Regions from separate parts of the Blautia sp. aa_0143 genome, predicted to be linked through region 3. Evidence: riboswitches for the same ligand, from Rfam matches in the RefSeq annotation. Region 3 holds a riboswitch; each other region holds the start of a gene.
What was found. A riboswitch is a leader RNA that binds a small molecule or an ion and turns the genes downstream of it on or off. The one in region 3 is predicted to bind cobalamin.
Positions count from the first base shown of each region.

Region 1: another riboswitch for cobalamin. It lies ahead of EAI83_RS02750 (sirohydrochlorin cobaltochelatase); the one in region 3 lies ahead of nikB (nickel ABC transporter permease).
Region 2: another riboswitch for cobalamin. It lies ahead of EAI83_RS09210 (ABC transporter permease); the one in region 3 lies ahead of nikB (nickel ABC transporter permease).
Region 4: another riboswitch for cobalamin. It lies ahead of EAI83_RS02685 (cysteine-rich small domain-containing protein); the one in region 3 lies ahead of nikB (nickel ABC transporter permease).

Region 1 covers NZ_RCXU01000004.1:36,364-43,796, forward strand. Annotated here, with positions in the region: gene EAI83_RS02730 (ABC transporter ATP-binding protein) at 1-783, opposite strand, end outside; gene EAI83_RS02735 (FecCD family ABC transporter permease) at 787-1,806, opposite strand; gene EAI83_RS02740 (ABC transporter substrate-binding protein) at 1,904-3,049, opposite strand; gene EAI83_RS02745 (hypothetical protein) at 3,046-3,945, opposite strand; gene EAI83_RS02750 (sirohydrochlorin cobaltochelatase) at 4,067-5,359, opposite strand; cobalamin riboswitch at 5,522-5,696, opposite strand; gene EAI83_RS02755 (NAD(P)/FAD-dependent oxidoreductase) at 6,085-7,433, opposite strand, start outside.
Region 2 covers NZ_RCXU01000015.1:37,825-45,257, forward strand. Annotated here, with positions in the region: partial or broken gene EAI83_RS09185 (methionine--tRNA ligase subunit beta) at 31-150, shown strand; gene EAI83_RS09190 (GntR family transcriptional regulator) at 318-692, shown strand; gene EAI83_RS09195 (ABC transporter ATP-binding protein) at 695-1,543, shown strand; gene EAI83_RS09200 (ABC-2 transporter permease) at 1,540-2,214, shown strand; gene EAI83_RS09205 (MATE family efflux transporter) at 2,370-3,728, shown strand; cobalamin riboswitch at 3,876-4,049, shown strand; gene EAI83_RS09210 (ABC transporter permease) at 4,186-5,115, shown strand; gene nikC (nickel transporter permease) at 5,131-5,994, shown strand; gene EAI83_RS09220 (ABC transporter ATP-binding protein) at 5,975-6,766, shown strand; gene EAI83_RS09225 (oligopeptide/dipeptide ABC transporter ATP-binding protein) at 6,776-7,433, shown strand, end outside.
Region 3 covers NZ_RCXU01000021.1:60,288-67,720, forward strand. Annotated here, with positions in the region: gene hisG (ATP phosphoribosyltransferase) at 1-47, shown strand, start outside; gene hisD (histidinol dehydrogenase) at 98-1,408, shown strand; gene hisB (imidazoleglycerol-phosphate dehydratase HisB) at 1,408-1,995, shown strand; gene hisIE (bifunctional phosphoribosyl-AMP cyclohydrolase/phosphoribosyl-ATP diphosphatase HisIE) at 2,014-3,294, shown strand; gene EAI83_RS11905 (M14 family metallopeptidase) at 3,466-4,425, shown strand; cobalamin riboswitch at 4,710-4,898, shown strand; gene nikB (nickel ABC transporter permease) at 5,083-6,021, shown strand; gene nikC (nickel transporter permease) at 6,022-6,852, shown strand; gene EAI83_RS11920 (ABC transporter substrate-binding protein) at 6,911-7,433, shown strand, end outside.
Region 4 covers NZ_RCXU01000004.1:23,572-31,004, forward strand. Annotated here, with positions in the region: gene EAI83_RS02675 (glycyl radical protein) at 1-123, opposite strand, end outside; gene EAI83_RS02680 (phosphatase) at 477-1,193, shown strand; gene EAI83_RS02685 (cysteine-rich small domain-containing protein) at 1,301-1,588, opposite strand; cobalamin riboswitch at 1,856-2,025, opposite strand; gene EAI83_RS02690 (C40 family peptidase) at 2,257-3,717, opposite strand; gene EAI83_RS02695 (N-acetylmuramoyl-L-alanine amidase family protein) at 4,001-5,491, opposite strand; gene EAI83_RS02700 (diaminopimelate dehydrogenase) at 5,776-6,762, opposite strand; gene EAI83_RS02705 (J domain-containing protein) at 6,956-7,433, opposite strand, start outside.

The DNA.
Region 1 (7,433 bases), on a different contig from region 3:
TTTTCCGGCCGGAGGTTCCATTTCCACGCAGCCGAATTCTGCATTATAGCTTCCACGGGTGATGCCATAAAGCTTCCGAATATAATCGGAAGTAAAGATTTCCTCCGGTGCACCATATTTCTCAATGTGATCTCCATGAACACAGATCACCTGGTCAGAAATCTTCTGGGCAAGATCCAGCTCATGAAGGGACATGATCACCGTCATCTGTTTTTCCAATACCATCTTCTTCAAAATGGCAAGAAGCTCCAGCTTATGCCGGATATCCAGGAAGGAGGTCGGTTCATCCAGGATAATGATCTCCGGTTCCTGGCAGATGGCGCGTGCCAGAAGGATACGCTGTCTCTGTCCGTCACTGATGGCTGTAAAATCCCGATCCTTCAGATCCCAGGCGTGAACCATCTCCATGGCACTTTTAACTTTTTCCTTGTCCTCTGCGGAAAGGATCCCGAGAGTTCCGGTATAGGGATATCGTCCGGTGGATACCACATCCTCACAGGTCATAAGCTCCGGTCGCATGCGCTCGGTAAGTACTACAGCCAGTTTTTTTGACACTTCCCTGTTGGTCATCCGGCTCATCTGTTCCTGTTCCAGATATACCGTTCCGCTGATCAGGGAAAGCTGTCTTGTGATACTCTTCAAAATAGTAGATTTTCCGGCACCGTTGGGACCGATCAGTGTCAGGATTTCTCCTTTATTCAGCTGAATATTGATTTCTTTGATCAGCGGTTTTCCATCATAGCCTACGGTCAGCTGATCTGTATAAAAAAAATATGATTTCATCGTTTATATCCTCTGCTGTCTGTGAATCATGATATAGATAACTACCGGTGCTCCGAAAACTGCTGTCACAGAACTGATGCTCAGCTCCGTCGGTGCAAATACAGTTCTTGCGATCAGGTCACAGAACAGGCAGAACACTGCACCGCCCAGAAAACAGGCCGGGATCACAAGCAGCGGTTTGGCAGTCTTCAGGAGACTTTTTGCAATATGAGGCACAGCGATCCCCACGAAGGAGATCGGCCCTGCAAAAGCGGTCACACAGGCAGAAAGAATACTGGAAAGCAGGATCAGAAGTATCCGGAAAGCCTTGATATTAACTCCCATATTCTGCGCGTAAGTCTCCCCCAGCTGATAGGCGCTGATCGGTTTTGACATAAAAAATACGATCACCATGGTAAGAAGTACCACAGCAGCCATAGTCTGCACATTCCCCCAGGTCATACCGGAAAAGCTTCCCAGTGACCAGTTGTGAAGATTGACTATGTTGGAATCATCTGCAAAGGTCACCACAAAGTCTGTGATGGCCGAACAGATATAGCCGATCATAACACCACTGATGACCAGCATGGACATGTTGTGGACTTTTTTTGCCACAAGGAGCACAAAGCCCATGGAAATCATTGAGCCTGCAAAAGCAGCCAGGATCATGGCACCGGAACCGATGGACACCGATCTGCTAAAAAAAAAGATCATCAGAAGCGCCACGATCAGCTTGGCACCGGAAGAGATTCCCAGTACAAAGGGTCCCGCGATAGGATTGTTAAAAAAGGTCTGCAGCAAAAATCCGGAAACAGAAAGTGCTCCGCCAAGGATGATCACTGCCAGTATCCTGGGAAGACGGATCTCCCAGACGATATTATAAGAAGTTTCATCTCCCTGATGCCGGAATATGATATTCAGGATCTCCTTCACAGAGAGGTGGATACTTCCGGAATTTACATTCCATATAAATAAAAAGATCAAAAGTACCGCAAGGATCACAAAAGAGATCCCGTATCGGACTGCGCGTTTTCTGTCATTCATTTTTTCTGGTACACTCCTCTTCTGTTTTGTTATCCTGTCCTTTCGTTTCCTGCTCACAAGTGGAAACTGGCAAAGGAGTTAAAGCGAACACTGGAATTTATTTCAGTTTATGCATATAGGTCAGCTCATCCAGAGAATCATCGTCTGTAGTCAGCATGGTGTGGATATCCTCGATCATGGTTCCAAGTCCGGTAGTTTCCTGGAAGAGATTTTTGCCTGTGCACCAGACATTTCCGTTCTTCACTGCCTTGAAATCTGCAAGAAGCTTACTTTTGGAAAGAAGCTCATCAATGGTCTTAAGTTCCCCGTCAATCGTACTGTTATAGATGATATAGTCTGCATCCTTCGCCTTGGCATAAAACTCTTCCATCTGCATATTCATGGTGGAAAGAGCATTGTCATTTACTCCCGTATCCTCCGGAACATAATTTCCTCCTGCGAGAGAGATCATTTCTGAAACATAGTCGCCGCTTTTTCTTATATTTACCGCACCTACGGAGTTGATATAAAAGAACGCCACGGTCTTATCTGTTTTATCTGCTGTGAGAACCTTATCCAGCTTGTCCGTCTGCTCTTTGAAAACCTTTTCTGCCACATCTTCTTTTCCCAGAAGAACTGCGTAAAGCTTCATCCATTCGGTCCTTCCAAGAGGGTGACTCTCATAGCTGGAACGCTCTACCATTACAGGGATCCCGAACTGCTCCAGCTTCTCCTGTACCTCCGGATTGTGATGGATCATGGTGGATTCAATGGCAAGGTCACAGCCCTCGTTCAGGATCAGCTCGTAATCCGGAGCACTGTACTTGCCGGCATAGATCATCTTTTTCTGTTCCATAGCGTCCTTTGCTTCCTGGATATACCATCCGTCTTCCTTGGTTCCGGAAAGCTTGATGCTGTCAATCCCGTCGATAGCGCGGAAAAGATCCATGGCCGAGGTTGCTACCAGATAGATATTGTTTATGGGCTGCTGCAGAACCGCAATGTCAGGATCCAGCCCCTCCGGTGCTTTCTTGCCTTCGGGAACTACAAGAAACTGTCCTTCCTGATCAATGGTGAGCAGCGCATAGCCATCGTTGTAGTAATCCACATTAAATTCCTTTGCGTAGGAAAGCTCCATACTGTGATCAAAGGTAAGGCCTGGAATATCCGCAGGCTTATGTTCTGTCTCTGCTGCCTGCACTGCAAAAGCACACCCCAGGATCAGGGTCAGCGTCAGAAATATGTATGAAATTATTTTTTTCATTTTTCTTCCTTTTTCATGCTCGAAGAATCAAAATTCAGGGTATACTCAATCTCGTGAGGAGTACTCATGGCTACAGTATCTGCAGTCACTTCCATTTCTGCGTCAAAGACTGTGACCGGGATCTCAAATGTGGAGTTTCCGTCTTTGTTCACCGGCTCATATTTTTCGCCGTCCACGATCATGTAATCATAATTCGGACTGCTCCAGATGATGGTTGCCGTAGCTTCTTTGTCCTTGATCTCTACTTTAGCTGGAGATTCTACAGATGCTCTTCCTGTTCCGCCTGTAAGGGTTACATCCGTCTCATAGGTTCCGTCCTCCAGCTTCAGCTCTTCCGGTTTTTTCCCTTCGGATTTTTTGTCGTCAGAGGTTTTTACAGGATTCTTTACGCTGACTTTATGGTCGTACCATTTGCCTTTTTCTCCCAGGATCGCCACGTTAAATTCCTCACCAATGGCCGGTACCGGGATATCAAATCCGTAAACCTCCTCTGTATAACCATCGCTGTACTTCACTGTATCTGTGGTCGGCTCAATGATCTCTGCTCCGTCCTTCTGGGCATCCTCGGCAGTTCCCGCAAACAGGTTAACGATCTTCTTGGAAACCAGACTTACGTGGATGGTCATTTTACCATCTTTGACCGTGAGCTCTCCTTTTTTGTCATTGGCCTCATTTACATGAAACATGCTGCTGTCTGTACCAAACTCTGCTGTATAAACGCCATCTTCCAGGGTATCTGCTTTGGCTGCATCTGTATCCTTTTCTTCGGAAGCTTCTGCTTCCTCACCGGACTCTGTTTTTGTTTCATCTGTTTTTGCCATCGCAGGCACAGAGCCCAGCACCAGGACTGATGCACTTGCCATTGCAAGAATTAAGTTTACATAGCGTTTTTTCATGATAATCTTCTCCCTTCCATAGATACAGCAATCTGCCCGGAAAACAGTCTTCCTGATCTTTCCGGGCAGTTACATTGATTTCTTATAGGTATCTGAACTCACTCAGATATTTTTATATTTATTATTCTGCGGACTCCTCAGCAGAATCAGCCTCTGTATCTGCTGCTGCATCAGAATCTGCGGACTCCTCAGTGCTTCCCAGAGAATCGATGGCTGCCTTTGTATGCTCTACATAAAGCTTCTCAACTGCTTCGATTCTTCCAAGACCCTCGATCTGGCAGTCAACCTTATCGAAGTTTCCGGATGCTACAAACTGGCTCTTCCAGGAATCCTCCTCATCACCGGCCATATCGTTATTTGCATGGTCTCCGGCAACAACCATCAGCGGACGAAGAACAACGTTCTTGTATCCTGCTTCTTTTACCTTCTCGATAACCTTGTCGCAGGCTGTATCTTCCGGCTTACCCTCTACAGTACCGATGAATGCGTTCTTCAATCCAAGGTTTTCCATCTGTGTCTGCATCTGATCGTATGTAACGTTAGCTGTATGAGATGTTCCATGTCCCATGAATACGAATGCTGTGCCAGCCTCAGCTGCTGCATCCATGCTGTCAAATCCGGCCTCTTTGCAAGCCGTATCTGTGATTGCCTGAGCAACGGCTTTCTTGTCATCATTGATCACAGTTGCATCGTCTCCAACCTCACCGAGCATTGGCTCTGCGATAGCTACAGACTCGAATTTATCTTTATAGCCATTGATCGCTTCTGTCATCTCATCGTACTCAGCACCATGCATCAGATGGGTAGGCTGTACAACCAGATTCTTAACACCATTCTCTACTGCACGGTCAAGAGCCTGCTGCATGTTATCGATCACTTCATCATCTCTTGCCTCTACATGGTTGATGATGATCTGTGCTGTAAATGCTCTTCTTACAGACCAGTCCGGATAAGCTTCTGCAAGAGCATCCTCGATTCCCTTGACATCCTCTGCACGGCTGTCATTGAAGGAAGTACCAAAGCTTACAACAAGAAGTTCATTCTCACCGATCTCATCCTGGTTACGCGGATCGTCCTTGGAAGCATCTCCTGTGTCACGTCCGAAATAATCCGGATCTGCATTCTCACCCTCTACCAGTTCTTTCTGAGCATCTGTCAGAGCATCCCATGCTTCTTTGGCTGCCTTGCAGTCCTCATCTGTTGTGTCGTTTCTTTCCTGTACATAGATCTTGTCGATCAGAGCTGCTACATTATCTGCTGCTTCCTGATCTGCATCAGAAGCCTCTGTGGTATCAGCTGCCTCAGCGTTCTCTTCTGTAGCAGAATCCTCTGCTGCCATTGCTGTTGTAGCCGCACCCATAGAGCATGTCATGGAAACTGCGAGCATCAGAGCTAACATTGTTTTTCTTTTCATTTCTCATTGTCCTCTTTTCATGTATTTCCAGAATACTGATATGTACAAAAAAGCAGCAGCTCTCTGCGGCCGCCTGCTCACACATGATTCTCTGCGCAATACAAATACATAAAAAGAAGTTCTGTATTGTTATGGAGAATACCGATTCGTAAACCGCGAATCCCTGAATCTCACAATAAGGCAGTTCTCCTGACTTGGTTCCACGCTGCTTTCCCTTCCCGGTCTCCCAGTGGTTATAAAAGCAGCTCCCCTTTCACAGTGACGGTATCGTTCCGGATTCTCACCGGATTCTCTTTTGCACATCCGACTGGATGCAACCTTATCATTATAACATTTGCACATATTTTCTTTTACCTGGTTATCTAACTTTTACCACAAACTCATAAATTTGTCAAGATTGATGTCAGACGATTCACGATTTTCTGTGATCTTCACTCACAAAAAATACCTCGCGAATTATTACCAGTGAACAGTAACCGGTTTTCTCCCTGTATCTGTCAGTTATTATCAGAATACTTTCTCCAATATTCATGCATATCCTGCATAAAAAACAGCCCCTTTCTGTCATCACCCTGATATCAGAAATGGACTGTCTTACACTGGATATTCGCAATCCGCTTCGCTACTTGCTCATAACAGATAAACTGCTCTGCAGTTTATCTAGTCAAGCGGATATTCGCAATCCGCTTTGCTACTTGCTCATAACAGATAAACTGCTCTGCAGTTTATCTGTTAAAATACTCCTGCTCCAGGTATCTGGCTACGTAGACTCCGCTGGCAGATGCATGGGACAGAGAATGGGTCACGCCGCTACAGTCTCCGATAACAAAGAGACCCTTGTGGCAGGTTTCCAGATTTTCGTCGATCTCGACCTCCATGTTGTAGAATTTAACCTCAACGCCATAAAGCAAAGTATCATCATCTGCGGTTCCCGGTGCGATCTTATCCAGAGCATAGATCATCTCGATGATGCCATCTAGGATACGTTTCGGCATAACAAGGCTTAAATCTCCCGGTGTCGCAGAAAGTGTAGGTGTTACGAAACTTTCCTCAATACGGGCTTTTGTGCTTCGTCTTCCGCGGATCAGATCTCCAAACCGCTGTACCATAACACCACCGCCAAGCATATTGGAAAGTCTTGCAATGCTCTCACCGTATCCGTTGCTGTCATGGAACGGCTCTGAGAAATGCTTGGATACCAGAAGGGCAAAGTTTGTATTGTTGGTATGCTTTGCCGGATCTTCGTAGCTGTGACCGTTTACTGTGATGATACCGTTGGTATTTTCATTCACGACAACACCTCGCGGGTTCATGCAGAAGGTACGGACCATATCCTCAAACTTCTCAGTTCTGTAAACGATCTTGCTCTCATAAAGCTCATCTGTCAGACGGCTGAAAACCTCTGCCGGAAGCTCCACACGGACTCCGATGTCCACACGGTTGGAAAGAGTCGGGATCTTAAGCTCTGTACATACCGTCTCCATCCATTTACTTCCGCTTCGTCCTGCGGAGATGATACAGTAAGTTCCCTCGTAACGCTCATCTCCTACAAAAACTGCATAACCGTCTTCAGTTTTTTCTACTTTGTCAACAGATGCGTCAAAATAGAAGTCCACATGGTCTTTCATTTTTTCATAGAGGTTCTGAAGTACCACATAGTTGATATCTGTTCCCAGATGGCGGACTGATGCATCCAGAAGATGCAGGCCGTTCTGAAGGCAGAGCTTACGGATCTCGCTGTTTGTGGTAGAATAAAGTTTGGTTCCCTCACCGCCATGCATCAGGTTCAGTTTATCTACATATTCCATCAGCTCTGTAGCTGTATCCTTGCCGATATGCTGGTACAGAGTTCCGCCAAACTGATTGGTGATATTGTATTTTCCGTCGGAGAAAGCGCCTGCACCGCCAAATCCCTTCATGATCGCACAGGTTTTGCAGTGGATACAGGATTTTACTTTCTTTCCGTCGATGGGACATTTTCTTTTTTCCAGAGGATGACCAGCTTCAAAAACCGCGATCTTTTTCTCCGGATCATTATTCATCAGTTCATAGGCCGCAAAGATTCCACCGGGAC
Region 2 (7,433 bases), on a different contig from region 3:
TAAGAGCATTTGATCAGAATGAATTCCTTCATGATGGGAATCGATTCCGAGGGTATGCTGATCTCAGCAGTACCTGAGGAAGATGGTCATGAAGGACTGAACCTTCTGATGGTAGATGACAGAATCCCGGCAGGTGCAAAGCTGTACTAAAATTAGATATAAAACAAGAGCACTTCTCAGAGTTAATAATCAGAAAACCGAGAGGTGCTTTTTTCGTGCTAAAAAATATATCCCGGCAGTCAACTACTGCAAAACAGTATATAACAGTTGACAACAGTATTATACTGTTATATACTGTTTGCAACAGGAGGGAACATATGAAGATTATAATCAATAATACATCGATGGTACCAATTTATGAACAGATCATGGAGCAGATCAAGGCGCAGATCATCTCCGGAGAGTTAAAAGAAAATGATATATTGCCGTCCGTGAGAACAATGGCAAAGGAACTGAAGATCAGTGCACTTACTGTGAAGAAAGCATATGACAATCTGGAAGCAGAGGGCATGACAGTCACAGTTCATGGGAAAGGAACGTATGTAGCGGCTTCGAATACACAGCTGATGGAAGAAGAGCGCAGGAAAGAGGTTGAGGCGGATCTGGAAGCAGCAATTCAGAAGGGAAGGCGCTGCGGAATGAAAGAGGAAGAGATCCGTTCGTTGTTTGAACTCATCATGGAGGATGAATGATTATGTTGGAGATCAAAGGAGTAAAGAAAAGCTACGGTGAATTTCAGTTAGACTGTTCGTTAAATGTAGAAAAAGGAAGAATCACCGGTCTGGTTGGAGAGAACGGAGCCGGTAAGAGTACTTTGTTCAAGGCAGTGCTCGGACTCATTTCTTATGATGCCGGTGAGATAAAGATCCTGGGAAAAATACCGGAAGAGTTAAGTGAAAAAGAGAAAGAAGAGCTGGGAGTTGTCCTGGCAGAAACCGGATTCAGTGGATACTTGAAAGGGAAAGATGTTGAGGCAGTCCTTGCCAAATTATATCCAAAGTTTGAAGCAGAAAAATTTCATCAGATGTGTGAAGAATATCAGATTCCGTTGGATAAATTTATAAAAGAGTACTCAACAGGAATGAAAGCAAAGCTGAATCTGATCGTTGCATTGACACATCAGGCAGAATTCCTGATGCTGGATGAGCCGACAGCAGGGCTTGATGTCGGAGCGAGGGAAAGGATGCTGGATATTTTAAGAGAGTATATGGAAGAAGAGCCGGAGAGAAGTATCCTGATCAGCTCACATATTTCTTCGGACTTAGAACATCTGTGTGATGACATTTATGTGATACATAAAGGAAAGATTGTACTTCATGAAGCGATGGATACGATTCTTGAAAAATATGCAGTGTTGAAGGTCAGTGAGGAACAATATCAGGCAGTGGACAAAAGGTATCTTTTGAAAGAGAAAAAAGAGTTTTTTGGAGTTGCCTGTCTGACGAACGAGAAGCAGTATTATATAGAAAATTATCCGGAAATCGTAGTAGAGAGCGGATCACTCGATCAGGTGATCCTGATGTTGACAGGAGGCGAAAGATGATGAAAGGAATCAGAGGGCTTTTGGAAAAGGATTTTCGATTGTTTTTTCGACAGGGTGGTAATCTTTTTTTGGTGTTAGTGTTTGTAGCATTGTTTTTTATACTTACAGGAAAAAAGGCAGCTGCTTTCATTGCAATGTATATCCCATCTGTTCTGGCGATATATTCAGGTAATACGATCAGTTATGATGAAAATGGCCATGGTTACACATATTTATTTTCTTTACCCGTAAATAAAAAAATATATGTCAGAGAAAAATATATTTTTTCCTTTATCATGACAGCATGTGGATGGTGCATTGGAATGATCTGTGCAGGAATTATGGTACTCATAAATCCTGAAGAGGTGTTTGATCTGGAAATGCTGGCAATGGAGTTGATCACATTTTTTGTGTTTCAGGCAATTGCGGGAATTATGATCGCGATCAGGATAAGGTTCGAAGGAGAGAAAGGGCGAATTGTGCTGCCAATCGCAATTTTAATTATTTTTGCGATTTGTTATACAATTAGATCTTTTGTGAAGACTAACTTGGGATTAAAAGAAAGTATTCTGCATATGATAGGGGGAATAGGGGATCTTGAAATCGGGATTGCCCTCATTGTGCTAAGTCTGCTTATATGGTTTGCTTCGTATAAGTATAGTATGAGCGCCATGAAGAAGAAAGAGTTTTAAGATAGGCGTGGCAAAGATGATCCATTAAAAATAATGATTATAAAGATGTAATAGCTACCAAAAATATGAGAAAAACTTTGTGAAAAAATAGGCTTGTGTTTCGTAAGAGTCCCTTGTAAAATAGCGGTCAAGGATGAAAAGAAAAGGAGATTCTTATGGGAACTAATGAAAAAGATATGACTGCCGGATCTCCCGGAAAACTGATCATAACTTTTGCCATACCAATGATGCTTGGAAATATTTTTCAGCAGTTTTATACAATGGCAGACACCATGATCGTCGGACAAGTGGTAGGAGTTAAAGCACTGGCGGCAGTAGGTGCCGGAGATTGGCTGGTATGGCTGGTGTTGGGGATTATGACAGGTATCACACAGGGTTTTTCTATTCTTGTATCTCAGTATTATGGAGCAAGGGAAAAGGAAAATCTGAAATGTGCAGTAGCGAAAAGCTATATCATGACAGCATTACTGTCTGTGGTCGTACTCGCAGTAAGTGAAGGTACAGTTTATCATGTTCTTTTATTTTTACAGACACCGGATAATGTCATTGATCTGACAATGCTATATTTGCGGCTGATCTTTGCAGGAATCCCGATCATAGCTGCTTATAATATATTTGCAGCGATCCTTCGGGCACTTGGAAACAGCAGATCTCCGTTGATCGCAATGACAGTGGCAGCAGTGATCAATGTGGGACTGGATTTGTTATTTGTGGCGGTTTTTGGCTGGGGTATAGCCGGAGCAGCAGTGGCGACCGTTATCGCGCAGGGATTTTCTGCCTTGTACTGTTTGATCGTATTACGTAAAATCCCGGATATCCGCCTGGAAAAGAAGGACTTTTACAGGCAGCCCTCTATGAGCCTGCGGCTTTTGGAACTGGCGGTTCCTCTTGCGATACAGAATGTGATCATCTCCGTGGGAGGACTTGTGGTACAGTATGTGATCAATGGATTTGGTTTTCTGTTTGTGGCGGGATTTACGGCATCGAACAAGCTGTATGGGGTTTTGGAGATGGCTGCCGTTTCATATGGATATGCTATTACAACCTATGTGGGCCAGAATCTTGGTGCAAAAAAATACCAGAGGATTCGAAAAGGCGTGCGCAGCGGCACTTATATGGCAGTGCTCACTTCGGCTTTCATTTCCGGCATGATGGTACTGTTTGGACGTAATGTACTGTCCCTGTTTGTATCCGGTGAACCGGATCAGACCCGACAGGTATTGGATATAGCATATAAGTATTTGTTTATCATGGCTGTCTTTTTGTGGGTGCTGTATCTGCTGTATGTGTATCGTTCCGCTATCCAGGGCCTGGGTAATACTTTGATTCCGCTTGCCAGCGGCATTGCAGAATTTATAATGCGTGTCAGTGTTGCGCTGCTGCTGCCAAAACTGATCGGTGAAGATGGAATATACTATGCAGAGATCTGTGCATGGAGCAGTGCAGCTGTTTTATTATTCGTAAGTTATATGATCATTATACGGAAATATAAAGAAGTCACCGTTCATACATAATGTTATTTACTTAAGAGATTTATAATAATACAGGCAGAAAATATCCGGGTTTCACTATGAAATGTTCAGATATTTTATATTTGACAAAAAACTATTTATATAAAAAGAAAAGTATGATATTATAATATTTATTCATTGCAACTATGAAAATTGAATAGTCAGAAGGGTGTACAAAGTACTTAATAAGGAATCTGGTGAAATGCCAGAACAGCCACCGCTACTGTGACAGGGACGAAAACCAAAATATCACTGGAGAGATCCGGGAAGATGGTAAGTAGGAAGAACTGGAGTCAGGAGACTTGCCTTTTTGACAGAAGAATTCTGATTCGGATGGGATACAGAAGGAATAAGCTCTGCTTGAGGTAGAGGTTTGTTTTTTGTGCTGATATGATGCTGGATCATATCAGCTTTTTTTATTTTAACCGAATAAACAGATGAAAAATGAGGAGAGATGAAGATGGGAAAAGTAATTGCAAAGCGTTTTATATTTATGATTCCGGTAGTGCTGGCGGTTACATTTATTATTTTTATGCTGAGTTTTATATCGGCAGGTGATGCTGCCAGAGTGCTGGCGGAGAAAAAATATGAGCATCCGTCACCGGAGCAGGTAGAAGAAGTACGGCATGAGGAAGGACTGGATCAGCCGGTGCTGGTACAATACGGGAAATGGCTGGATCAGGCACTTCATGGCGATTTTGGAAAATCATATTCTACCAGAAAACCGGCTTTTGAGGAATTAAAAAGATATTTTCCACAGACATTTAAACTGGCAGTTACTTCGTTTTTATTGTTGATGATCGTATCAGTCCCTCTTGGAATTTTGTCGGCAATTTATGAAAACAGAGTTCTGGATAAAGTCATTCGCATTTTGTCGTCCCTCAGTGTATCTATGCCGTCTTTCTGGATCGGTCTGATGCTGCTCTATATATTTGGAGTAAAGCTAAAAGTGATTTCCGTGATCGGAGGAGATGCCGGAGGCATCCCGATTCTTGCGGCATTTGCCATGGATATCAGTTTCTTTGGAATTATGACGAGATTGATCCGTACCAATATGATACAGGTGCTGAAGCAGGATTACATACGTGCCAGCAGAGCTAAGGGATTGTCATCTGTAAATGTAATTTTGCGTCATGGTCTGAAAAATATCCTGATTCCTGTGCTTACACGTCTGGTATCAATTGTGATCGGTTTTTTCTGTGGCTCAGCTGTGATAGAAAGTATTTTTTCAATTCAGGGAATCGGAAATCTGGCATTGAAATCCGTGATCTCAAAAGACACTCCGGTGCTGCAATGTTTTATCTTTATTCTGGCTGTTGGCATTGTAGTATTAAATTTTCTTGTGGATATCGCCTATTCTGCGATTGACCGGCGAATCCAGTTAAAGTAAAGGAGAGATCATAGAATGGGAAGCAGAAGAAAGCAGAAAACAGAAAAAAGCATGATCCAGAATCTGTACTGGAAACAGGTATTCCGGTCACCGAAAACAAAAATAGGATTGATGGTGGTCATAATTTTTGCATTGGCAGCTATTTTTGCACCTGTACTGGCGCCGCATGATCCACTGCTTGTGGATGTTTCGATAAAATTAAAGAATCCGTCGGCGGCATATCCTTTAGGTACTGATCAGCTGGGACGATGTATTTTATCAAGACTTCTCTGGGGCAGCCGGTATTCACTGAGCTATAGCTTTACGGTGCTTCTGATCACCGTATGTGTCGGGGTGCCGATCGGACTGTTTGCCGGATATGTAGGTGGAAAAATCGATTCCATAATTATGAGGATCATTGATGTATTTATGGCTATGCCGGTCTTTATTGTGGCACTTGCCATTGCAGGAACCGTAGGAGCCAGCGGCGCTCATCTGATCCTGTCCTTATCGGTCGTATCCTGGGCAGAATATGCAAGGCTTGCCCGAGCATTGACACTTCAGGAAAAAAATAAAAATTATATGACCGCACTAAAAGCCGGCGGCTGCGGCCACGCAAGGATCATATTTAGGCATGTATTGAGAAATATCCTGCCATCTGTAATCGCACTGGCAACAATGGAAATCGGTTCGATCATTCTGTCAATTGCCGGTTTTTCCTTTATCGGCCTTGGTGTGCAGGCACCGACACCGGAATGGGGGATCATGCTCAGTGACAGTAGAAGTTATATTCAGACTTATCCAAGACTGATGTTTTATCCGGGCATACTGATCATGATCATTGTTCTGGCATTTAATTATCTGGGGGAGGGAATACAGAATGGAACAGCCCAAAAATGATGTTCTAAAGGTAAAAAGACTACATGTGGAGTTTCAGACTTCTCACGGAATGGTTCATGCAGTAAAAGATGTCAGCCTGGAAGTAAAACGCGGAAGGATCCATGCTCTGGTGGGAGAAAGCGGAAGCGGCAAGTCAGTTACCTCTCTGACGATCATGAATCTGCTTGCAGGAAATGGAAAGGTGATATCCGGAGATGTGACACTGAACGAAAAGAGTCTTCTGAAGTTATCAGGAAAAGAAAAACGACAGTTATACGGAGACAGGATCGGAATGATCTTTCAGGATCCGACCGCTGCTCTCGATCCGCTCTTTACAGTTGAACAACTGCTTCTGGAAGGACTGAGAAAACATCGCAGAATGAGCAAAAAACAGGCAAGGGAAGCAGCGTTGGAAAGTCTGCGGATGATGAATCTGCGTGATCCGGAAGAACTGATGAAGAAAAAACCTTACGAATTGTCTGGTGGTATGTGCCAACGTGTTATGATCGCCATTGCCATGTCCATGAAACCGGATTATCTGATCGCAGATGAGCCGACGACAGCCTTGGATGTAACCGTACAGAAGCAGATCCTGGAAGAAATCTATCAGCTATCCAGGAAAGAAAATCTGGGCGTGTTATTTATTACGCATGATCTGGGTGTGGTGGCAGAGATCGCAGATGATGTTTCGATCATGAAAGACGGCGAAATAGTGGAAAACGGAACGGTTGAAGAGATCTTTTATCATCCGCAGCATTCATATACAAAAAAACTGTTGGATGCAGTTTTATAGGGGAAAAGTATGAGTACGTTACTAAAGACAGAACATTTAAAAAAATATTATGGCAAGAAAAAAATTGTGAAGGCAGTGGATGATGTAAGTCTGGAAATCCATGCAGGATCATCCATGGCCCTGATCGGTGAAAGTGGAAGTGGTAAAACTACATTCGGAAAGCTGATCGCCGGCCTGGAGAAACCTACAGATGGAAAATTCTGGTTTCAGGGACAGGAAATGCAGGATTTGTCTGAAAAGCAGTTTCGTCCATATCGCAAGAATCTTCAGATGGTCTTTCAAAGCAGCAGCGGGGTATTTGATCCCGGTTATACCATTGGAGAAAATATTCTGGAAATTTTGAAATTACATGAAAAACTGCAAGAGGGTGAGTATGAAGAGCGAGTAAAGGAGGCTTTGATCCAGACGGGGCTTGATCCGGATATCCGAAACCGTTATGTTGGACAGATTTCAGGAGGTCAGTGTCAGAGAGCTAATATTGCGAGAGCATTGGTATTAAGACCGGAACTTGTGATCTGTGATGAACCGGTATCCAGTCTGGATTATTCCATACGAAAGCAGATCCTGCATCTGTTAAATGAGCTGCAGGAAAAATATGAGATGACCTATTTACTGATCACTCACGATCTGTCCAACGTTCCATATCTCTGCAAAGAGGTGGCTATTA
Region 3 (7,433 bases):
AACGGATCCGCAAACTGATCACGGAACTTCGAGGTGTGATCAAATAAACTGAACAACAGATGAACCTCCAAAATACAGAAAGAAGGCAGAATTTATTATGCGTAAGGTAAAACTCACCAAAGAATCTACAAAAGATATTCTGGAAACTCTCTTAAAAAGAAGCCCTAATAATTATGGAAAATACGAGGATGCAGTAGCAAATATCCTTGCCAAAGTAAAAGCAGAGGGAGATACCGCGTTATTTGCATTTACCAGAGAATTTGATAAAGTCGAAGTGACAAAGGATACGATCCGTGTAACCCCTGAGGAGATCGAGGAAGCATACAAGCTGGTAGATCCTTCCCTGATCGATGTGATCAAAAAAGCATTGGTGAATATCCGCAGCTATCACGAAAAGCAACTTCAGAACAGCTGGTTCACAAGCACAACAGACGGAACCATGCTTGGTCAGAAGGTAACCGCTCTGAACTGTGTAGGTGTTTACGTTCCCGGTGGAAAGGCTGTATATCCGTCTTCCGTGCTTATGAATATCGTTCCTGCAAAAGTTGCCGGTGTTGACCGTATTGTAATGACAACACCTCCTGGAAAAGACGGAAAAGTAAATCCAAGCACACTTGTTGCTGCCAACGAAGCCGGAGCAGATGAAATCTATAAAGTGGGTGGTGCACAGGCCATCGGAGCACTTGCATATGGAACCGAGAGTATTCCAAAGGTTGACAAGATCGTAGGACCCGGAAATATTTTTGTTGCGCTTGCAAAAAAGGCAGTTTATGGATACGTAAGCATTGATTCTATTGCCGGCCCAAGCGAGATCCTCGTTCTTGCAGATGAGACTGCAAATCCTCGTTATATTGCAGCAGATCTTCTTTCTCAGGCAGAACATGATGAGATGGCATCTGCGATCCTGATCACAACAAATGAGGAATTTGCAGATCAGGTAGATAAAGAAGTCAGAGGTTTTGTTGAGGTACTTTCCAGAAAAGCCATTATTGAGAAATCCCTGGAGAACTTTGGTTATATCCTGATCGCAGAAGATATGGACGAGGCCATTGAGGCTGCCAATGAAATTGCTTCTGAGCATATGGAGATCGTCACAAAGAATCCTTTTGAAGATATGATGAAGGTACGAAATGCAGGTGCGATCTTTATCGGAGAGCACAGCTCTGAACCCCTTGGAGATTATTTTGCAGGACCAAACCACGTACTTCCTACCAATGGAACCGCCAAATTTTTCTCCGCACTTTCTGTAGATGATTTTATCAAAAAATCCAGTATTGTATATTATTCCAGGGAAGCACTCCGAAAGATCCACAAGGACATTATCCAGTTTGCCACATCGGAACAGCTGACTGCACACGCAAATTCCATTGCAGTCCGTTTTGAGGAAGAGGACAAGGAGAACGAATAATGGCAAGAGAAGCACTGATCGAAAGAAACACAAAAGAAACGCAGATACGTCTGCAGCTGAATATTGATGGAACAGGAAGTTCCGATATTGATACAGGCATTGGCTTTTTTGACCATATGCTGGACGGTTTTACGCGCCATGGACTGTATGATCTTACGCTGAGAGTCCACGGTGATCTGAATGTAGATGATCATCACACCATTGAAGATACAGGGATCGTCCTTGGAAACGCTATCCGTGAGGCAGTTGGCGACAAAAAAGGGATCAAACGTTACGGCAGCTGTATCCTTCCTATGGATGAAGTGCTTGTGCTCTGCGCAGTAGATCTTTCCGGAAGACCTTATCTCGGATGGGATGCAGAGTTTTCTACGGAAAAAATAGGAGATATGGCTACAGAGATGGTAAAGGAATTCTTTTATGCAGTATCCTATTCCGCAGCAATGAATCTTCACATCAAGGTTCTTTCCGGAGGAAACAGCCATCATGTGGCAGAGGCCATGTTTAAAAGCTTTGCGAAAGCCCTTGATGCAGCCACACAGTACGATTCCCGGATCACAGACGTGCTTTCTACCAAGGGAAGCCTCTGATACAGAAGGAGACCACTTATGAACAAACAGTTGATCCCATGCCTTTATCTTCATTCAGAAAAGGCGGTAACCGGATTTGGACAGAGAAATCTTTTCGGAGACGGAAATGTAGAAACACTTGCAAAATTTTACGGTGACAATGGGGCAGATGAGCTTCTGGTATTTGACTTTTCTTCCACAGATGCAGAGCATGACCGTGCGATCGGAAAAATCCGTGATATCTGTCAGGTATCTGAGATCCCGGTGATCGCAGCGGGAAATATCAAACGTATGGAAGATGTAAAAAAGCTGATCTATGCGGGATGTGCCAAAGTTGTACTGAATTTTTCGAAAGAGAATAATATCAAGCTTCTGGAAGAAGTATCCCGGCGCTTTGGAAAAGAGCGTATGATGATCAGCATCTCTGATCTGAGAGAATTCACAGAAAATCAGGATCTGATCGAAACATATGCAGACACTGTTCTGGCTTTGGACACTGTCGAAAATGAAATTGCAGAGATTTCTCAGATTTCCATTGTTCTTCATACCGATGAAAACAGATCTGAGAGCGTTCTGGAGCTTTTAGGAGAACCAGCTGTGTCCGGACTTTGCGGTGCTTATGTAAGCAGTCTTGAAAATGATCTGCATACATTTAAGGAAACCTGCGAAGAAGCCGGAATTCCGGTAAACACATATAAAAGTAATATTGCATGGTCGGACTTTAAATTAAACAGTGACGGAATGGTTCCGGTTATTGTCCAGGATTACCGGACGGATGAAGTACTGATGCTGGCCTATATGAATGAGCTTGCTTTTAACACAACATTGAAGCTTGGAAAAATGACATACTGGAGTCGCAGCCGGAATGAGCTCTGGACCAAAGGTCTGACATCCGGCCACGTACAGTATGTAAAGTCTCTTACCATTGACTGTGATAATGATACGATCCTTGCCAAAGTGGAGCAGGTGGGCGCAGCCTGCCATACAGGAAACCGTACTTGTTTCTTCAAACCGCTGATGAAAAAGGAGTACGATGATACCAATCCTCTTCACGTGTTCCAGAATGTGTATGATGTGATCACTGACCGAAAAGAACATCCAAAGGAAGGTTCCTATACCAATTATCTTTTTGATAAAGGAATCGACAAGATTTTGAAAAAAGTCGGTGAAGAATGCACAGAGATCGTCATTGCAGCCAAAAATCCGGATAAAGAAGAGATTAAATACGAAATTTCAGATTTTCTTTATCATATGATGGTACTCATGGTGGAAAAAGGAGTCAGCTGGGAAGAAATCACCAAAGAATTGGTAAAAAGATAAATTATATATCATTCAGGAAAAAAGCTTTTGTACGTCGGATCAGAATGAACGGTTACGAAAGCTTTTTTCTGTTTTCCCGGAATCTTAAAAGAATATGTACAATTTCGGTTAGGCATGATATACTTATCGTCAAAAGTGCGGAAATATAAAAAAGGAAAAGGGAAACAACCAATGATCAAAATTGATGACTGGGTGATTGAAAAAGGAGAGAAGGCACAGGGGAAAATTAAGATCACAGGATACGGCATAGCAATGCCGGCAACTGTGATATGCGGAGTGAAAGACGGACCGACGATACTGATCACAGCGGGAATACACAGTGCGGAGTATGTAGGAATCCAGGCGGCAATGGAACTTGCAAAAGAATTTCAACCGGAAGAACTAAAGGGAAATGTGATCATCGTTCCACTGGTCAATGTCAGTGGCTTTGAGCATCGCACCATGAGTCTAGTCTATGAGGATGGCAAGAACCTGAACCGCGTTTTCCCCGGAGATCCTGAGGGAACAGCTGCAGATCGTATTGCCTATGCTATAGTGACAAAGCTTTTTTCCATAGCAGATTATTATATCGACCTGCATAGCGGAGATGGGTTCGAACAGCTTCATCCCTATGTTTATTATGTAGGGGTTGTAGATGAAAAGACAGCAGAGAAATCATTACATATGGCACGGCATATCGGCGTAAAATATGTGGTCCGTTCCACAACTGCCACAGGTGGCGCCTACAATTATGCTTCTTCTCTTGGAATTCCAAGTATTCTTATCGAAAGAGGCGGACACAGCTACTGGACCTGGGAGGAAGTAGAACAGGATAAAAGAGACGTCCGTCACCTTGTTTTTCATCTCCAGGGAAAGAAATGTCATGGTCTGAAGCATTACCGTCAGATGCTTCTGGAAAATGTAGTCTATGAATATGCGCCGTATACCGGATGCTGGTATCCGTCCAAGAAGCCTGGAGAATACTTTTTTAAGGGGGAAGAACTGGGTGAACTGAGAGATTACTATGGGAATTTACTTTACACCTCTATTGCAACTGAAAACGGAGTCGTACTTTATCAGACAGCCAGTCTGAACATTATTGAAGACGGACCAATGATCGCATATGCAGCGATCACGGAGACTCTGACCTGATAGTAAACAACCTTTTCAGAACGCTTCTGTCTGAAATCATATTGAAACAGTAAGAAAACCGGGTTTTACCATTTGCTATTCTATTTGTAAAAATAGTGAGGTAAAATCCGTGTTTTTTTAGCAGATTAGATAAATCCAATTGTCAAATCCCCCATGGGGGATATATACAATTCAAGCATCTTTAACAAAATTTATGAGTTTTCTAAAAATATAACATTTTTCCATAGACATAAACTATAGTTTTATCATATAATGTTTCAGTAATTTGACAGCATTTGCTGATTTTCACATCAGCCGTTGTAAGTTCTGAGAGGATTAATAGGGAAACCGGTGTAAATCCGGTACGATCCCGTCACTGTAAGGGGAAATCCTCAGACAAAGTACCACTGGTCGAGTGCGTGAGAAATAGACCGGGAAGGTGTCTGAGGGTAAGGATCCTAAGTCAGGAGACCTGCTTGCAATTGTTTTAAAATGATTCTTACGGAAGATAGGAAGCATATTTATTTTGTGTGCCCGTATTTCGTCACGGGCTTTTTTCGTGCAAATTTTCTAAAATTCCATGCATATTCTGCATATTGAGAATCCAATAGTTTCTTTTATCTAACTAAATTAAAACGGCAATGTTAAAATCGCATCAAATGAGGAAAGGAGTAAAACGTGACAAAGAAACAAGTAGGAAAAAGATTTCTCCAGATCATCATTGTATTATTTGGAATCAGCTTTTTCACATTTGGACTGACCTACCTGTCACCTGGTGATCCTGCGGAGATCATGCTGACAGAGTGTGGTAATCTTCCTACACCAGAGCTTCTGGAACAGACAAGACATGAGCTTGGCCTTGATCAGCCCTTTCTCGTGCAGTATGGTTCCTGGCTGAAGGGTGTTGTTACAGGAGATATGGGACAGTCCTATTCTTTCAAAATGCCGGTAACAGATAAACTGGTATCCTGTTTCTGGCCGACGCTGAGGATGTCGTTGCTGGCACTTCTGATGATGGTCATTATTTCCATACCGCTTGGAATCCTGGCCGCTGTATATCAGAACAAATTCCCGGATTATTTTGTGAGAGGAATTACCTTTGTGGGAGTATCTGTTCCAAGCTTCTGGCTGGGCCTGATCCTTCTCAGCATCTTTGGTGTTCAGCTTCGCTGGATCAATGTTGCAGGAGGCAGTACGGATTTTAAATCCATGATCCTCCCGGCGCTGACTCTTGCACTTGCCATGTCTGCAAAATATACCAGACAGGTAAGAAGTGCAGTGCTGGAGGAACTTCATCAGGATTATGTCACAGGTGCAAGAATGCGTGGAATCAAGGAAAGCGTCATTCTCTGGAAACACGTCCTTCCTAATGTTATGCTTCCGCTGGTAACGCTGTTGGGACTTTCCCTTGGAAGTCTTCTGGGAGGTACTGCAGTTGTAGAGATCATTTACAACTGGCCTGGAATGGGAAATATGGCAGTAAAGGCGATTTCCTGTCGTGACTATCCTCTTGTACAGGGCTATGTACTTTGGATCGCGATCCTGTACATGTGCATCAACCTGCTTGTGGATCTGTCCTATACTTATCTCGATCCAAGACTTAAGGAGGATAGATAATTGAAAAAGGTATTACGAACATTCAAAGAAAATAAACAGTTCACTCTTTTCTTCATTCTGGGTCTCGTGGTGATCGGAATTGCGATCTTTGCGCCGCAGCTCTCACCATATGATCCACTGAATGCAGTTATGACCGAATCACTGCAGGAGCCAAGCTCCGCTCATCCGTTCGGAACGGATAAGCTTGGACGAGATCTTCTTTCCCGTGTTATCTTCGGAACAAGAACCTCTCTGATCATGACCTTATGTCTGGTTGCAGTGATCTTTGTCATCGGTACATTTTTAGGAGTTATTGCCGGATATTTCGGCGGCGTTGTGGATGCAGTGATCATGCGTATCGCAGATATGATGATCTCCTTCCCTGGGCTTGTACTGGCCATTGCCATTGCCGGTATGCTTGGACCAAACTTGGTCAATGCCGTTATTTCCATTGCGGCTGTAAGCTGGACAAAATATGCCCGTCTTGCACGAAGTATGGTCTTGAAAGTCAAGAAGAGTCTTTACATAGAGGCAGCTATAGTAAACGGAACAAAGACCTGGAAAATTCTTCTTGTACACATTCTTCCCAACATGGTAACCCAGATGGTGGTAACTGCGGCAGCAGATATCGGAACTATGATGCTGGAGCTGGCTTCCCTTTCATTCCTGGGATTTGGTGCAACTGCGCCGACACCGGAGTGGGGACTGATGCTGAATGAAGGAAGAACCTACATGGCAAAGGCGCCATGGCTTATGATCTACCCTGGTATCGCTATCGTAATCTGTGTTGTTGTTTTCAACATGCTTGGAGACAGCATCCGTGATGTACTGGATCCGCGCCAGGATCAATAAAACAACTCTGTAACAAACCAACACCATATGATCAGTATATTATCTTTAGGAGGATGAAATGAGAAATAATGTAGTTAAAAAAGTGCTGGCTGCTACACTTGCATGTATGATGACCCTTTCAATGGCAACAGTGGCTCAGGCAAAAGGTGACAAAAAAAGTGATAAGGAGATCACCATCGGAGTAACAAGCTTTGCAGATACACTGGAGCCGACAGAGCAGTATTTCAGCTGGGTTGTATCCCGTTATGCGATCGGCGAGTGCCTTACAAAATTCGATGAGAACGGTGAGATCGTTCCATGTCTTGCGGAAGAGTGGGAAAACAGTGACGATGGAAAAACATGGACCTTCAAGATCCGTGAGGGCGTAAAATTCTCCAACGGTGACGATATGACACCGGAAATGGTAAAAGCCTCCATCGAACGTACCGCTGAAAAGAGTGACCGTGTTCCGGAATTCTTTGATCTCGACAGCCTCGAAGTTGACGGACAGAACCTGATCTTCCATCTGAACAGAGCAAATGCAAACATGGCCGGATGCCTTGCAGACCCGCTGTTTCTGATCGTAGATACAAATGTAGATG
Region 4 (7,433 bases), on a different contig from region 3:
GTAAGACTCTGTGATCAGTTTTGCTCTGGCAGATTCGATCACCGGCATCTTTGCATAAAGATTATCTACAAGATGTGTGATCCTGTCTGTTTTCGGAACATCTGCTATATGAAATTTCTCCATGATTCTCCTTTCTCATAACCGGTTGTTTCTGGTGATCTGTCTGCCTCTACGCTTCCAGAACCGCTCCTGTCCGGCTATGTGCTCATGTAGTTTTATTATACCTTACCCCTACTGCGATGTCAACGAAATCCAACATGTGTTTCTAGCTGTTTTTGTGGGTTTTATCGGTTGTGCCCTGTTGATTTTATTTGTTTTTTGTATTTTTATGTTTTTCTCTATTGACTTTGTTTTTCTGCTCTGCCATACTTGAATTTATATAGGAATTCCTTTGTTTTTCAGAAAAATTTATGCAAAGCGGACATTCGTATTCCGCTCTGTCACATGTTCTCAAACAGTAAAAGAGGTGTATTTTTATGTATCTTTCTGATATGCATACCCACTCCATCGCCAGTGGTCACGGCACGGAATGTACCATCACAAACATGGCACGCGCAGCTGCCGAGAAAGGTCTCCGGCTTCTCGGGATCACTGATCACGGTCCCGGCACTCTGGCAGCCGGAACTTCCTCCTATTTCCGCAGCCTTACCTATTCTCCCAAAAAACATTTCGGTGTAGAATTACTCTACGGAATTGAACTGAATATCCTTGACCGCAACGGAACGGTAGATTTAGATCAGGAATTATTATGTAAACTTGATTACGCCATTGCCAGCATGCATGCCTGGAATTACCGCTGCGGTACCAGAGCCGAAAACACAGAAGCTTTTATCAATGTAATGAAAAACCCCTGTGTAAAGATCCTCGGACATAGTGATAACACTCATTACCCGGTTAATTATGATGCGCTTGCAAGGGCTGCCAGAGAAACCGGCACGATCTTTGAGATCAACGAAGCTTCTCTTGCACCTTATGGCTATCGTGGCGACACAAGAGAAAACTGTTTCGAGATCCTTCGATGCTGCCGCAAATATGATCTGCCGCTGCTTCTTTCCAGTGACAGCCATGGCCCGGAGCATATCGGAGATTTTACCTGTGCTGCTGAGTTTGTTCATCAGGCCATGTTTCCGGAACAGCTGATCCTCAACAACCAGATTCCCAGACTCAGGGTTTTTCTCCAAACCAGAGAATGATCTTCTGTATCTTTTCCGACAGATAACAGATATTGTCCACTCCAAACAAAACAGGCCAGTTCAAACACAGGAATATACATTTTCCTGTATCTGAACTGGCCTGTTTTTTATTTTTCCCGCTGCTTCCGTACAATTTCCGCAAGCTCGCTATATTTACCTGTAACATATCCAAAATTTTCTCTTCTGTGAGGAAGCTTGCACTCGGTGCAGTCTTTAATCCCGCTTTCCGTAAAGCGGAAATTACCACCACATTTATCTCCCAGTGCATATAAAGGACAATAGCAGAACAGACAATTGAAGTTCTCCGGATCTGCTCCTTTATGGCACGGAAAATACTCACAATTTTTGTGGCTGAAGTAAGAGTATTCTTTGCCTTCCCAGTATGGTTTCTCCATGGCTCTTTTCTCCTCTCCTGACATAACCACACATAACTTTTTCCTATAAAAAAGAGGTAGCGATGCCACCCCGGGGTAGAAATATAATCCGTTCATGAGTGCGCGGAGGGAACGAATGTATCCGGAGTAGTATCGCCTGCCATTTAATCATGTATAATTCATATGAACAGGCGCATTCCATAAAAAAATGCCTACTCTCGTAAAAAAGTAGACAACGTCCCAGGGGTGCGGAGTCCCTGAAATGGTTGTTACACTTTACACGGAAGTTTAACCTCGCCATAACAAGCAGGTTTCCTGGCTCCGGGATCATGGCTCCTCTCTCCTTCTCATACATACGTACAATGGACTATGAGATTCGCTCCTCCGTTACAGTGACCGGATCGCTCAGGTTTCACACCTGATTCCCTTTTCTGTGGACTTCTGATAATCAATATATAACTGTCAGCTATCCTCAGCACTTGCTATGTTCAATATGGAATTATACTGACATTATAATAACATCCTGTTAATTATATGTCAATACTGTTTTCAATATTTATACATTTTTGAGCATATTTTATTGCTGTTCACTCCGTTCCATGGGTTTTCAATATTTTTTCCGACGTCAAAAACAGCCCGACAAACTGCTGTCGGGCTGCTGTATTTTTATTTTCTATTGTACGTTCTTATTATACAAGACGTCTTACAGATACAATTGTTCTGTATGTAGCATCATTGCTGATCTTGATCCCATCCTGAGAGTTCGATGCATGAACGATCTGGCCATTACCCATGTAAATAGCCACGTGTCCGCCATAGCAGATCAGATCTCCCGGCTGTGCATCTGCGTAGGATACTTCTGTACCTGCATTCTGCTGCTCATAGGAGGTTCTCGGAAGGCTGACTCCGAAGTTCGCATAGACACTCTGTACAAATCCGGAGCAGTCTGCACCATTGGTAAGGCTTGTTCCGCCCCATACGTAAGGATTTCCCACAAACTGTGTAGCATAATTCACAACAGAAGATCCGGAACCACTGCTGTAAGAAGAACTGTCACTGTCTGAAGATGTATCCTCTGCATTAGATGTGTCCTCTGCACTTTCTTCAGATGCGTCTGTGCTGTTATCGTAATCTGCGTCTGCATTATCCTCTGTATTCTCAGTATCCTCGGACGCATCATCATTCTCACCATTGTCTGCATCTTCATCCACATCCTCGGTGTCATCTTCTGCAGTATCCTCATCTGCATTCTCGATCACGTCGCCGTCCTCATCGTACTGTCCGTCTTCGCTCTCGTCCGCCTCATCCTGCTGTGCTTCCTGCTCTGCCTGGCGTCTTGCTTCCTCTTCTGCCTCAGCCTGTGCTCTCGCTGCTGCTTCAGCCTCGGCCTGACGTCTTGCCTCTTCCTCTGCTGCAATACGCTCAGCCTCTAATCTCTGAAGCTCTGCAGTCTGCTCTGCAAGAAGGTTGGCATAATCTGTAGCCTGCTGCTGTGCGTAGGCGATCTCATTATCATAATCTGCGGATGTGGCACGCTTCTCATCCAGCTGTGCCTGCAGGTTCTGGGACTCTGCCTCATATTCCTGCTTCATTCCCTCCAGCTCTGCCTTCTCCTGTGTGTACTGTGCCTCCAGGTTTGCCACCTGCTGGATCGTATTGGAATATTTTTCAAGACTCTTACGGTCCTGCTCATAAGTCTTCTGTGTGTACTCTGCTCTTGTAAGAAGGTCAGACAGGTTCTCTGCATTCAGCATCATCTGGAACCATGCATCGTCTCCACCCTTCTCATAGAGATACTGGATACGTTTCTTCATTGCCTCATACTGTTTCTGCTTGGCATTTTTGGCCTTCTCAAGGTTGGTCTGTGTAGATGCAATGTCGGCTTCCTTATTGGAGATATCTCCCTCCAGTGTCTGGATCGAAACCATCACGTTTACAAGATTGGCATCAAGAGTTGAAATCTCGCCTTCAATCTGTGACTTCTGTGAGGAAAGCTCATCCAATCTGGAATAAGTCGCATTCAGCTGTTCGTTGGTCGCATCCATCTCCTGCTGAAGTGCTGCCTCATCTTCTCTTGTTGCGCTTACGCTGACTACCTGTGCTCCGCTGATGATGAGCGCCAGTGTCAGACATAATATCCTTTTCTTCATGACTGTTCACCCTCGCAATCTGATTCTAATTTAATACAGCGGATCTGACCATCCGCTTCGTTGGTTTTCTTTGTAATACTTTTGCAATATCTTGTTTCAATCTTTTTATATATTAACACAGTGTTATTTGGATTGCAAGGATTTTCTATTAATTAGTTTAAAACTTTGTAACATTTATTAATGATTTTGACATTAAAAAAGGAGAACCCGGGTTATCTCAGGTTCTCCTCTCACGTTTCTTATTTCTATTTGTTACATACAAATTTCTTTCAGCACATCCTGATCAGAACAGATCTGCAAGGATCTGATTGGCTGTCTTATTCAGATATCCGTTGGGATCGGAAAGAGTGCTTCTGTTCCATCTGAAGTAAGCACCGTTTCGGATATAGTTACCACTGGATTCATGATAGTCATATTTGCTGGCTCCAGGATACCTAGACATATAAGTTTCTGCCAGTTTGATCGCCTGGCTTCCGTAAGTTCCGCTTGGTGTCGGTGTTCCGGAAATCTGTACGCCGGCATTCGGTGTACAGTGGAGGATCACAACACTCTTATCGGAACACTGTCCGAGAACGATCCAAGTATGTCCGCTGTTGTATCCGATATCTCCCGGATAAAGCTTCCAGTTTGAGCTTGCCAGCTGAGACTGGGAAACAACGGTACCCATTCCCTTGCCGGAATACAAAGATCCAAGATTTCCGGAAACATCCGTGTACATAGGTCCACCGGATCTGCTCTGCATGATCTGATATACAGACCATCCTACAAAGCCGGAGCAGTCAAGGCCCTTCTGTTCTGTAGCTTCACTGAGATCCATATAATATCTGTAATTATAGGAGCTGGAATTGCTGTCATACCACTGTTTCCATTTTGGACTGATGCCCTTTCTGGTCGCATCTGACCAGTTGTGGCCGCCGCCCCATACGTAAAGAGTCTTTCCTACCGGAAGCAGTGCATTAGCAAGGAAATTCTTGATGGTCCTGGAGCTTGTAGCTGTAGTAGTGCTTGGGTTGGTATCCAGGACACCATTGCTGCCAAATGTATACTTCTTGCCATCGATCGTCTTCGTTCCCGTAGCCATGACACCGGTTGACGGATCGAAATAATATTTATATCCTTTTTTGGAATTTGTGACCCAACCGGTAGCCATCACGCCGCTCTTGCTGTAAAAATAATAGGTATCGCTGCCGATCTTCTTGAAGCCCTTATACATAGCTCCCGTGTTTGGATCAAAATAACGCTTCTGCTGTTTCTTATTCGTTGCCCAGCCCTTTGCCATAAAGCATTTGCTGGTAAAATATCTGGTCACATTCTGCTTGTCTGTAAGGAATACGCTTCTGGCTGCAGCACCACTGCCGCTGTAGAAATAATATTTCTTATTGCTGATCGTGGCCCATTTCGTTGTCATATATCCGCTGGTGGGATTAAAATAGCGGGTATTGTTCTTACTGTCTGTAAGCCAGCCTGTTGCCATATAGCCCTTGGCACCGTTGACATTATAAAAATATCGTTTGCCCTTGGAATCCTTAGCCCAACGCTTCATCTGCACGCCTGTGGATTTATTAAAAAAATATTTCTTCCCGTTCAGTGTAAGCCAGCCTTTTACCTTCTGTCCATTCTGATAATAATAGGACTTTCCTTTTTCTGTTTTAAAGCCGTTTTTGGTCGCAGCCTGTACATCTGTTGCCGTTGTATGTACAGTTGCTCCGGCTGCAAAGAACATCAGAACAAAAAAAAGTCCCCAGAGTTTCCATTTTCTGCTTAATTTTCGCATACATACCTTCCTTTGATAGATAGATCATTGATATTTACTATTTCTTAAGTCCGACTGATCGTAAACGTTACAATTTTGTTACAATTTTACGTCCATATTATATAACATTCTTTACGGTCCGTCAACTCTTTCCTTTTCTTTCAGAAAAATCATCATCCAGGTATTACCAATGTTGATTTTATGCAGAAAAAAGCCCCGAAACATCAGAAATATTCACTGATGCTCCGGGGATATGATCTTTTATGCAGTTTTGCTCCTGTCTGTTACAGATCTGTTACAGATCCTTACAGGAATTTTTTGCGAAGCTCTGCTCCGTCAAGGGCACTTAAATATGCAGGTGCAACATCAAATACAGTCTTGCAGCCCTTCTGTCCTTCCTGGTTCATGCGGTATGCAGCTCTTGCATAGGCAACGATCACAGAAGATGTAAACTCAGGATTGGAATCCAACTTCAGGCTGTACTCGATCACATGGCTGTTCTCATTGTTCCAGCCTGTTTTTCCGCTGCGGATCACAAAACCGCCGTGCGGGATACCGCTGTGGTCACGGTCCAGCTCTTCCTGGGAAATGAAATGTACCGTTGTATCATACTCGTCAAAGTAGTTCGGCATGGTCTTGATCTCTTCCTCGATGCGTGCAAGATCAGCACCTTCCTCAGCAACTACGAAGCACTCTCTTGTATGTTTCTGGCGTGTGGTAAGCTCCGGATTTTCTCCGTTTCTTACTGCCTCAAGTGCAGCTTCTACCGGAATGGTGTACTGCTTTGCATCCTTTACGCCTTTGATGCGGCGGACTGCATCAGAATGTCCCTGGCTGACACCCTTGCCCCAAAATGTGTAGTCGTTTCCATTTGTAAGGATCGCATTTGCATACATACGGTTCAGAGAAAACATTCCTGGATCCCAGCCTACGGAAATGATTCCTACATGTCCACTCTCTGCTGCTGCCTTGTCAACATTTGCAAAATGCTCCGGGATTTTCTTATGTGTATCAAAGCTGTCCACAACATTGAAATATTTTACATACTCCGGTGTCTGAACAGGAAGATCTGTAGCACTTCCTCCACAGATGATCAGGACATCGATCTCATCCTTCAGCTTCTCCGCATCTTTTACAGAATAAACCTTTGCGGTCTCTGTAAGGATCTTTACAGTCTCTGGATCACGTCTGGTAAATACTGCAACCAGCTCTGTATCCGGATTATGCTTGATGGCGCACTCCACGCCGCGTCCCAGGTTTCCGTAACCTAAAATACCAATTCTTATACTCATAACGATTTCCTCCTCTTTTTCTCTGCAGTATGACATTTTCCGGACAGCATTGTGAATTTCTGTCAGAAAAATCCCTCTGCGATCTATATCGCAAAACGGATCTGCAGGATCCGCCTTACAAACATATGGATATTCTGCCTCAGGATATTCCGATTCTCAATTCCGGGATATCGATGACCGCTTTGTTCCTGCATCAGCAGCAGAAAAAGCCGCCCGGCCAGCACATGAAACAGGCCATGGTCCTGCAGCAGGCATCACACATATCCCCTTCTGCAGTCGGCATTCCCCCAAAGGGATCCTGCCGCTGCTGATACCAGCCGCCACCGCCTTCCATTCTCTGGAGCAGCATACGGTACTGCATATTATCCGGTTCCTGACGGACTGCTTCACGGATCTGATCCAGAGCTGTTACATTATTTCCCATTCCCATATTTGCCATAGCAGCCAGGTAATACCATTCCCCATTTTTCTGACCAAGAGAATCCAGTACATTCATAGCTTCCTGAAAATGACCGCTCTGCACATAATTGGAGGCCGCCCTTCTGCGCATACTTTCCTCATCCTGATAGGCACTGGAACCGGCATTTCCGTAATTTCCAAAACCACCGTAATTTCCGTAGCCGCCATAGCCATTCTGGGAACTACTTCCGTACTCACGCTCTTTCATGATC